2 linked regions of the Streptacidiphilus rugosus AM-16 genome follow. The protein of the gene in region 2 interacts with the protein of the main gene of each other region in a pairwise test. Links are inferred from orthologs where the notes say so. Each region holds a gene or a part of one and is shown on either strand. Other genes may lie near its edges.

Evidence for each region.
Region 1: the proteins of rlmB (region 2) and tsaE interact in binary tests that used the Escherichia coli proteins (3 or more experiments, as listed by UniProt). The link is inferred for Streptacidiphilus rugosus AM-16 from one-to-one orthologs.

What each region holds. Positions count from the first base shown.
Region 1 is NZ_JQMJ01000004.1:3,350,806-3,355,982, forward strand. The notes cover bases 1,041-3,914. They hold tsaE (tRNA (adenosine(37)-N6)-threonylcarbamoyltransferase complex ATPase subunit type 1 TsaE), read right to left. Parts: upstream 2,808-3,914; coding sequence 2,274-2,807; downstream 1,041-2,273. Other genes in these bases: BS83_RS24020 (S53 family peptidase), read right to left, coding at 1,041-1,520; BS83_RS24025 (hypothetical protein), read right to left, coding at 1,739-1,924; BS83_RS24035 (alpha/beta fold hydrolase), read right to left, coding at 2,855-3,914. Also shown: more of BS83_RS24020, read right to left, coding at 1-1,040; more of BS83_RS24035, read right to left, coding at 3,915-4,297; alr (alanine racemase), read right to left, coding at 4,297-5,177. UniProt on the Escherichia coli protein: Required for the formation of a threonylcarbamoyl group on adenosine at position 37 (t(6)A37) in tRNAs that read codons beginning with adenine.
Region 2 is NZ_JQMJ01000004.1:7,017,365-7,022,259, forward strand. Bases 1,493-4,291 are described here. They hold rlmB (23S rRNA (guanosine(2251)-2'-O)-methyltransferase RlmB), read right to left. Parts: upstream 3,543-4,291; coding sequence 2,442-3,542; downstream 1,493-2,441. Other genes in these bases: BS83_RS40615 (TQO small subunit DoxD), read right to left, coding at 1,493-2,126; cysS (cysteine--tRNA ligase), read right to left, coding at 3,592-4,291. In the rest of the region: BS83_RS40610 (nucleotidyltransferase family protein), read left to right, coding at 1-527; more of BS83_RS40615, read right to left, coding at 675-1,492; more of cysS, read right to left, coding at 4,292-4,895. UniProt on the Escherichia coli protein: Specifically methylates the ribose of guanosine 2251 in 23S rRNA.

The DNA of each region.
Region 1 (5,177 bases), 3.7 Mb from region 2 along the record:
CGCTTCGCGCCGCCGCCGTTCGCGTTGGCCAGGGCCGAGGGCACGAAGCCCTTCTGGTAGAACGGCTGCGGAACACGCGCGCTGGTACCGCCGCCACCGCCGCCGTGGAACGAGCCGGGGAAGCCGACCCAGCTCTTGCCGTCCGCCGAGAGCGAGGACTTGCCGGTGCCCCAGCCGGTCTCGAACTCGTAGTTGCCGTGCTTGCCGATCGCCAGCGAGGTGCCGCCGACGGCCGTCACGTACGGCAGGGAGGCGGGCATGTCGCTCTGCTTCGTACCGGTGTTGGCGAGCTCGTCGCCGTTGTCACCGCTGGAGAAGTAGAAGCCGATGCCCTCGACCGCGCCGCGCTCGAAGATCTGGTTGTAGACCGCGTCCTCGGCCGGGTCGCTGCCGTTCTCCGGGGAGCCCCAGGAGTTGGTGACGATGCTGGCCAGGTGGTTGTCCACGATGCGGGTGAGCGCGTCGCGGAGGTCCTGGTCGTTGCAGGAGCCGGCGCCGACGTAGGCGATGTTGGCTGCCGGGGCGATCGCGTGCACCGCCTCGACGTCCAGCGACTGCTCGCCGTACCAGCCGGACGCGCCGCAGCCGTTCGGGTTGGCGTCGGACGGGTCGGCCGTGTCGGTCCAGGCCGCCGCGTCGTACTGCTTGAACTGGCCCTTCTTGTACGCCGCGTCACCGTTGCGCTTGGCGTAGGTGGCGGCGTCGGCCGCGATGGTCGGCGAGTCGTACGCGTCGACGATCGCGACCGTCTGGCCCTTGCCGGTCAGGCCGGTCGCGGTCGCGCCGTAGGCGTCGCGCAGCTGGTGGCCGTTGTAGCCCTTGACGGTGTACGACACAGTCCTGCCGAACGCCTTGGGCAGCGTCTTGGCGAGGTTCGAGCCGTAGTACGACGAGAACGGACCGGCGTTGACGAACGCGGCTCCCGGAGGGGGCAGCGTGTCGTCGTGCTTCATGACGGCGGGCTTGGTGTTGAGCCCGGCCACCGTCAGGATCGCGTCCGCGACGTCCGCCGGGACGCTGAGCGCACCGGCCGGGGCGCGGTAGCTGTGGCCGCCGGTCGTGTAGGTGCGCAGCTGGGCGCCGAAGGCGCGCTGCGCGGCGGCGACGTCACCGCTGACCGAGATGTAGTGCTGGTTGACACCGGTGATCTTCAGACCGGCCGAGCGCAGCCAGGCCGAGACCCGCTTGATCTGGTCGGCGGTCGCGCCGAACCTGGCGTCGGACTGCTGCGGCGTCAGGTAGTGCCCGTACTGGGCGCTCTGGGGGTCGGACACCTTCTGCACGAAGGCGTCGAGACCGGCCTGGTCCCCTGCGAGGTAGACGCGCGCGGTGACCCCGCCGTTCAGCGCCGCCTGCCCCTTGTCCGCGGCGGCCGCGGTCCACGCCGGCTTGCCGCCCGCGATGTCGTGCCGCACGGATGTCGCGCTCGCGGGAGACCCCGCGGCGACGGCGGCGGCCAGCATCGGCAGGGTCGCTGCCAATGCGATGCCGACACGCCGATGTGTTCCCCTGCTGTGCATCAAACGCCCTCCCCGGGCCGTTGACTGTGGGCCTAGCGTTTCCCCTGTGATGAGGGGGCAAGGGTAAGAGAACCGGTGAATGAACCGTCGGTCAAGAGTGCGAAGCCCCCGTGTTACCGACCCGAGTGGTGACACCGGGGATTTTTAACGACCGGAAACATCCGGGCAGCACTGACACTCCGTCAGGCCTGACCTGACGGAGCGTCGACGAGCTGGGGCTATTCGCCCGCGGACGAGCTGCCGTCGTCCGGCGGCAGACAGACGGCCACGACGGAGGCGGTGCAGGCGAGCACGCGGGCCGCACTCACCTCGGGCGCGCGGACGGCGGCGGTCCGCAGGACGGCGTCGCGCGCGGCGGTCGCGGGGCGCGGCTCCTTGCGGACGGGCGGGGTCGTGCCGGGCATGCTGGCTCCCGGGGGGCACCCCCGGCCGGAGGCCGGGGCGGTGTCGGCGCTGGCTGATCCCATCTTCCCGACACGGCGTCGGAATAACAACAGCAACCGCTCCGGCCGTCGGCGGGCCGGAGTCGCAGCCCGGCACGGGAACGTCCTGATGACGCCCTCGTCCGCCCCGGTCAGGCCCGATGCGTGCTGGGAGCAGAAGGCGCACCCGCCCCGCGCCGCGCCGCCGCAGCGCCGTGGCACGACGACGCGCAGGGAGGCACAGGGAAGCGCGGGGAGGCGCAGCCGCGTTCCCGGAAGCGGGGCGTCCTGCGGCCGTCGCCGGTCGATCGGGAACGTCCGACCGGACGGCCTACGCGCGGGCGACGGCCAGCGCGGCGAGCCCGACCTCGGCCCAGCGGGCGCCCAGGCCGGTGAGGGTGACCGACCGCTCGTCGGGCACGTCGGGGTCCAGGTCCTGATCCAGCGAGAGCTGGGCGTCGCCGCCCATCGCCCGCTCGATCCTGACCTCCAGGCGGGACTCGGAGAGCTCCTCGACCTTGCCCTCGCCCCACTCCACCACCACGACCGACTCGGGGAGGCTGACGTCCAGGTCGAGATCCTCCATCTGGTCGAGCCCCCCGCCGAGCCGGTACGCGTCCACGTGGACCAGTGCGGGGCCGCCGACCAGGGAGGGGTGCACCCGGGCGATGACGAAGGTCGGGGAGGTGACCGCGCCGCGCACGCCCAGGCCCTCGCCCAGGCCGCGGGCCAGCGTCGTCTTGCCCGCCCCGAGCTCGCCGGAGAGCAGGACGAGGTCCCCGGGGCGCAGCACCGTGGCGAGCGTCCGGCCGAGTTCCTGCATCGCGGCCGGGTGGGGGACGGTGAGGGTGGCGACGTTACCCATGGTGGTGCGTGTCCTTCCGTGCTGCGGTGGGGCGGGGAGGTGCGGGGTCAGGCGCGTCGGGCGAGATCGTGGACGTGCGGGGGCAGCGGCGCGCCGCAGTGCGCGGCCGCGCGTTCCAGCAGGTCGGCGAGGCGGGCGTCCACCAGCGCCGGGCGTTCGAGCATCAGCAGGTGACCGGTCTCGGGCACGATCTCCAGCGCGGCGTCGGGGAGTTGCGCGGCGATCGCGGCGCTGTGCGCGGGCGGCGTGAGCAGGTCCTGCTCGCCCGCCATCACCAGGGTCGGGATCTCGCTCAGCGTGGCGAGCGCCGCCGTCTTCTCGTGGGCGGGGAAGACCGGGAAGAACTCGGCGACGACGTCCACGGGCGTCGCCTCCAGCAGCTGCTGCGCGAAGCGCGCCAGCGCCGGGTCGATGTCGTCGGAGCCGAAGGAGAACCGGTGGTAGACGGCGGCGGTCAGCTCGCTGCTGAGGCGTCGGCCGCGCTCGACCAGGGCGGCCTGACGGCCCAGCGCCTTGATGATGCCGGGCCCCACCCGATGGAACATCTTCGCGCCGACGCCGGGCAGCCCGAGGGTGACGCCGCGCCAGCTGCCGGAGGTGGTGCCGAGGAAGGCGACCCCGGCGACCCGCTCGGCGAAGAGCTCGGGGCGCTGGGCGGCCAGGGCCATGATGGTCATGCCGCCCATGGAGTGACCCACCAGCACGAGCGGACCTGTGGGGGCGACGGCGTCGATGACCGCGCCGAGGTCGCCGCCGAGCTGGTCGATGGAGGCGGGCTCCCCGCCGAGGAAGCTGCGGCTGCGCTCGGACCGGCCGTGGCTGCGTTGGTCCCAGAAGACCAGCCGGAGCCCCTCCCTGAACGCCTCGCGCTGGAAGTGCCAGCTGTCCTGGTTCAGGCAGTACCCGTGCGTGAAGACGACGGTCAGCGGCGGCGTCGGCGGCAGGCCGAGCCAGCTGCCCACCCCGGACAGCACCCCGCCCAGCGGCCCGGGAGCGGCCGGCTCTGCGGAGGCGCCGCGTCTGCGCCCGAGCCAGCTGCGCCGGAAGCTCCTTGGGGAGGCGGTGGTCCTGCCCTGCTCCGCCGGACCTGCCGGATCGGCGGCCTCGGCCGGATCGCCCGCAGCGGTCGGCGCGGCGTGGGCGACCTCACGGGCGACGACGGGGTCGGTGCCCGCCCAGCCGGAGCCGTCCAGTTCGACGTAGAGCTCGGTGCCGTCCGCGGCCGGGACGCGCAGCGGGGTGCCGCGCAGCGAGCCGAAGGCGGCGGCGGCGTCGAGCTCGGCCTCGGCGCGGCGGCGCATGTCGCGGCCGACGGTCAGGCGTTCCAGCGCGACCCCGGCGACGGCGCCGGCGGCCACCACGCCGAGGGAGACGCCGACGATGCCCGCACGGCTCCAGCGGCCTGCGGCGACGTCGCCGACGACCGCCCCGGCCGCGTCCCGCACCTGGCGGACGACGTCGCCGCCACCGCCGTCGCTGCCGCCGGCCATCAGTCGTCGCCGCCCAGATAGCGACGCGGGACCCGGGCGCCGATGCGGGTGACGATCTCGTACGAGATCGTTCCCGCGGCGCGGGCCCAGTCCTCCGCCGTGGGCTCGCCGCGCTCGCCGTTGCCGAAGAGCACCGCCACGTCGCCGACCTCGGCCGCGTCGCCGCCGAGGTCCACGACGAACTGGTCCATCGCCACGCGTCCGGCGACGGTGCGCCACTTGTCGGCCAGCCAGACCGGGCCGGCTCCGCTCGCGTGCCGCGGGATGCCGTCCGCGTAGCCGAGCGGCACCAGGGCGAGCGTGGTCTCGCCGGGGGTGACGTAGGTATGTCCGTAGCTGACGCCGTGCCCGCTCGGGACGCGCTTGACCTGCGCGACCCTGGCCACCAGCGACATCACCGGGCGCAGGCCGAAGTCGGCCGGGCTGCCGAGCTCGGGCACCGGCGACAGCCCGTACTGGGCGAGGCCCGTCCTGACCAGGTCGAAGTGGGACTCGGGCAGCGTCAGCGTCGCCGGGGAGTTGGCGATGTGCCGCACCTCCGGACGCAGGCCGGCCGCCTCGGCGACGGCCAGCACCTCCTGGTACGCGCGGAGCTGCGCGGCGATCGAGGGATGCCCCGGCTCGTCGGCGCAGGCGAAGTGCGACCAGACGCCGGTGACGCTGATCAGGCCCTCGGCCTCGGCGGCCCGCGCGGCGGCGACCAGCTCGGGCCAGTCGGCGGGCTGCGCGCCGTTGCGGCCCAGGCCGGTGTCGGCCTTGAGCTGCACCCTGGCCGGGCGTCCGACCGCGCGCACCGCGTCGAGCACGTGCGGCAGCGCCCAGAGCCCGCTGACGGAGATGTCGATGTCGGCGGCGACGGTCTCCCGCCACGGGCTGCCGG
Region 2 (4,895 bases):
AGGACTGGCTGAAGTCCGCCGACCTGCCGCTCAACATCGAGACCGTCGTGGAGACCGAACCGCTGGGCCGCGGCGGCGGTCTGAAGTTCGCCGCCGCCTCGCTGCCGCGCAAGGGCGAGGCCTGGTACGCCACCAACGGGGACATCTGGACCCGCTTCGCGCTCCGCGAGATGGCGGCCTTCCACACCGCCCGTGACGCGCACGCGACGCTCGCGCTGGCCCGCCCGCGCCTCCCCTGGGGCACGGTGGACGTCGACCAGTTCGGCAACATCCTCGACTTCATCGAGTCGCCGCCGTCGCCGTACCTCATCAACGCGGGTGTCTACGTCTTCTCCTCGGACTTCACCGCCATGCTGCCCGACCTCGGCGACCACGAGCGTTCGACGTTCCCGCGCCTGGCTCGTGAGCGCCGCCTTTCCGGCTACGAGCTGCCGCAGGGCGTCTACTGGCGCGCGATCGACACCGCCAAGGACCTCAACGAGGCCGCCAAGGAACTCGCCGCGGCCCGCGCGGCGGCCGAGCACTGACGCAGCGCGACACGACCGACGCACGCGAGCGGCCGCACCGCCGCCGGACGTCCGCGCCACGGCCCCACGACCGCACCGCCGCGCGAACGCCGCAGGGGACCCCGGCCGCGTGGGCCGGGGTCCCCTGTCGTCGGTCCGTTGGGCCGGTCAGCCGCCGAGGAGGCCGCCGATGACGCCCTTGCCGCCCGTGGGGGTCGGCGCCGGGGCCGGGTTGTTGGAGTGGTTCGGCGGGGCCGTGGTGCCGGAGCCGCCGGTGCCGCCGCCCGTGCCGTGGGTGGAGCCGTGGTGGCGGTGTGGCGTGCCCGACGGGGACGCGGACGCGGCGGGCTTCGACGCGGCAGGAGCCGTCGGGTGGGCGGTCGTCGGAGCCGTCCTGACCGGCGGGACCGGGACGACGCCGGTCGGCCACGCGCCCAGCGGCAGCGGCTGGGTGGGCGACGCGGTGGGCGTTCCGCTCTCGCTCGGGACGGTGGTCGTCGCGCTGATGTGGGAGTCGCGCACCGCCGCGCCGAGGACCGAGCCGGCCAGCAGCGTTCCGCCGATGACCACGGTGGCCACGACCACCCCGCGCCGCACGACGCGGCGCCGCAGCTGGGTCACCCGGGCCTGCTCGCCCAGTCGGCGCCAGGCCTCCAGGCGGAGCCAGCCGTCCAGGGAGAAGAGCGGTGCGCCGGCCAGCAGCAGCGGGCTCCAGGCGGCCAGGTAGATGATCTCCGGTGTGTCGTAGACCGGCACGGTCCGCCAGCTGACGGTGACCAGCAGGGCGAAGGCCAGCAGCATCGCCACCGCCGCGCACAGCCGCTGCCACAGGCCGAGGATGGCCAGCACGCCCACGTTGATCTGCACGAAGGCGACGGCCAGACCCGCGCCCACCGGGTGGGCCATCGCCAGCGCCAGCAGCGGCTGGGCGACGCTCCACGGGTGCAGCGCCTCCAGCCAGTGCATCATCGAGCCACGCGCGCCGCCGTTGAAGTACACCGGGTCGCACAGCTTGCTGAAGCCCGCGTAGAGCGAGAAGCAGCCGAGGAAGACGCGCAGCGGCAGCAGCACCAGGCCGAGGTCGACGCGCTTACCCGGATGCCAGGCGTGGTGCTGCGAGGCGGCGACGCCGTCCGCCACGTCCGGCAGCGGGGGCCGCCTGGCCGGCGGCTCGAAGACGCGGACGCCGTCGTAGTCCGGGTAGCCGTCGGCGTCCTCGTAGGCGTCCATCTCCTCGAAGTCCGCCAGTGACATCGGCTGGGTCGACTCCAGCTCCTCCGTGGCGGGCCCGTGACCCTGCGCGGGAACGCCTGGGACGCCCGGCACGCCAGGCCCGCTCGGCGGCACGTGGGGGACGGCGAGGTCGAGTTGGCCGGTCCAGGTGATCGGCGTGACGCGTCCGCGCCGACGCGGCGTCGCGCCGATCGTGCCGACCGCGGGGGCGACGGCGGGCAGGACCCCGGCCATCGCGCCGACCAGCACCGGCTCGCGCAGGCCGGCGCCCGCGCCGGCGTTCACGCCCGGCCCGAACGCGGCGCCGATGCGCATCGCGCCGGCGTCGATCAACGAGGCCGGGGGCGGGGTGAAGCGGACCCGGAAGCTCGCGGTGGTGGTGTTCAACCGCGCCGGGTCCGACGGCACCTTGACCGTGTTGAGCAAAGGCTCGCCGCCGTCTATCCCACCGGCGTTCGCCGCCTCGGGACGGGGACGGGTACGTGTTCTGGTGTCCACACTCCACTAACCGGCCGAAGGCCCGGAAGGACACTCCCGGTTGACAGAGTTGACGACCGCCCTCCGGCGGAGACGACGACGGACGGGGCCGACGAGGACGTCAGTCCTCCTCGACGCACCGTCCGTCGAACCGCGGAAGCGGGCCCCGACCGGCCGTTCGACGTCGCCCGCCGCCGGCCCGATGAGAGGTCCGCAGACGCCGCGTCAGCTCTCGTCGGCCTCAGTGGCCTTGGCGTCCTCGGCGGCCTCCGTGGCCTTCGCCGCCTTGGCGGCCTTCGCCTCCTTGGACGCCTTCGCGCTGCGGGCCGCCTTCTCGGCCTTCGCCGCATTCGCCCGCAGACGGGCGGCCTCGTAGAGCACGATGCCCGCCGCCACGCCGGCGTTGAGCGACTCGGCCTGACCCGGCATCGGAATACGGACCGTCAGATCGCAGGTCTCGGCAACGAGTCGGGACAGGCCCTTGCCCTCGGAGCCGATCACGACCACGACCGGGCCGGTCAGCGCGTCCAGGTCGACGACCTCGTGCTCACCGTCGGCCGCCAGGCCGACCACGAAGCAGCCGGCCTTCTGGTAGGCCTCCAGCGAGCGGGTCAGGTTGCTGGCGCGGGCGACCGGGACGCGGGCGGCCGCGCCGGAGGAGGTCTTCCACGCGCCGGCGGTCATGCCGGCCGAGCGGCGCTCGGGCACCACGACGCCGTGGCCGTCGAACGCGGCCACGGAGCGGACGACCGCACCGAGGTTGCGCGAGTCGGTGATCCCGTCCAGCGCGACGATCAGCGCGTTGTCGCGGTTGACCGAAGCCGCGGCGAGCAGGTCGTCCGGGTGCGCGTAGTCGTACGGCGGCACCTGGAGGATCAGGCCCTGGTGGTTGTGACCCTCGGCCAGGTTGTCGAGCTGCGCGCGCGGCGCCTCCTGCAGCGGGATGCCCCGCTCGGTGGCCAGCGCGAGGGCGTCGCGCACGCGGTCGTCGTTGTCGATGAACTGCAGCACGTAGAGCGCGGACGCGGGCACGCCGCCCTGCAGCGCCTCCAGCACCGAGTTGCGGCCGTAGACCAGCTCCGCACCGGACTTGCCGGTGCGGCCCTGGACGCCGCCACGCTTCATGCCGCCGCGCGCCTTCGCGTCGGCGGCACGCTTGGCGGCGGCGTTCGCGGCACGCTGCTTGGGGTGACCCTTGCGCGCCTCGGCAGGCGGCGTCGGGCCCTTGCCCTCCAGCGCCCGACGGCTGTGGCCACCCGTGCCGACCGACGCGCCCTTCTTCGATCCGGGGTTGCGACGGTTCCTGCGCTGGCTGTTGCCGGCCATGGGTGCTGTCCTGCTTCCTTCGTGTGCTACTGCGGGTTACTGCGTGAGGTCATTTGCTGAGAGTCCAGCGCGATCCGTCCGCGCGGTCCTCGATGGTGAGCCCGGCCTGGGCGAGCCGGTCCCTGATGGCGTCGGAGGTGGCCCAGTCCTTGCGCTCGCGCGCCGCCTGGCGCTGCTCCAGCAGCAGCTTGACGAGCGAGTCCACCACGCCGTGGAGGGCGTCGCCGGACCCGGCTCCCGCGGCGGCCCACTGCGGGTCGAGCGGGTCCATGCCCAGCACTCCGAGCATCGCACGGACTTCGGACAGACGCGCGACCGCGCTCTCCTTGTCGTCCGCGGCGAGCGCGGCGTTGCCCTGCCGGACGGCGGTGTGCACGATCGCCATCGCGCCGGGCACGCCGAAGTCCTCGTCCATCGCCTCGGCGAAGGCCGGCGGCACGTCGGCGGCGGGCTCGACCACCCCGTGCAGCTCGACGACGCGGTCGACGAAGCCCTCGATCCTGGCGAAGCCGGTCTCGGCCTCCCGCAGCGCCTCGGGGCTGTACTCGATGGTGGAGCGGTAGTGCGGCGTGCCGAGGTAGTAGCGCAGCACGATCGGCCGCCACTGCGTCACCATCTCGGAGACCAGCACCGAGTTGCCGAGCGACTTGCTCATCTTCTCGCCGCTGAGCGTCACCCAGGCGTTGTGCAGCCAGTAGGTGGCGAAGTCGTCGCCGTACGCCTTGGACTGGGCGATCTCGTTCTCGTGGTGCGGGAAGATCAGGTCCCGGCCGCCGCCGTGGATGTCGAAGGACCGGCCCAGGTACTTGTGCACCATCGCGGAGCACTCCAGGTGCCAGCCGGGACGCCCCTCGCCCCACGGGGTGGGCCAGCTGGGCTCGCCGGGCTTGGCGGCCTTCCACATGGCGAAGTCGCGCGGGTCGCGCTTGCCGGTCTCGCCCTCGCTCTCGGGCTGACGCAGGTTGTCCAGCTCCTGGTGCGAGAGCGCGAGGTAGTCCGGGTAGGAGGTGACGGAGAAGTAGACGTTGCCCTCGGGCGTCGCGTAGGCGTGGCCCTTGGCGATGAGCGCCTGCATCATCTCGATCATCTCGGGCACGTGGCCGGTCGCCCGCGGCTCGCCGGTGGCGGGCAGGCAGCCGAGGGCGTCGTAGCCGTCGTTGAACGCGCGCTCGTTGGCGTAGGCGATCTCCCACCAGGGCAGCCCGAACTCACGCGACTTGGCGATGATCTTGTCGTCGATGTCGGTGACGTTGCGCACGAACGTCACGTCGTAGCCGCGGTGGGCGAACCAGCGGCGCATGATGTCGAAGTTCAGCCCGGACCGGATGTGACCGATGTGCGGCGCGGCCTGGA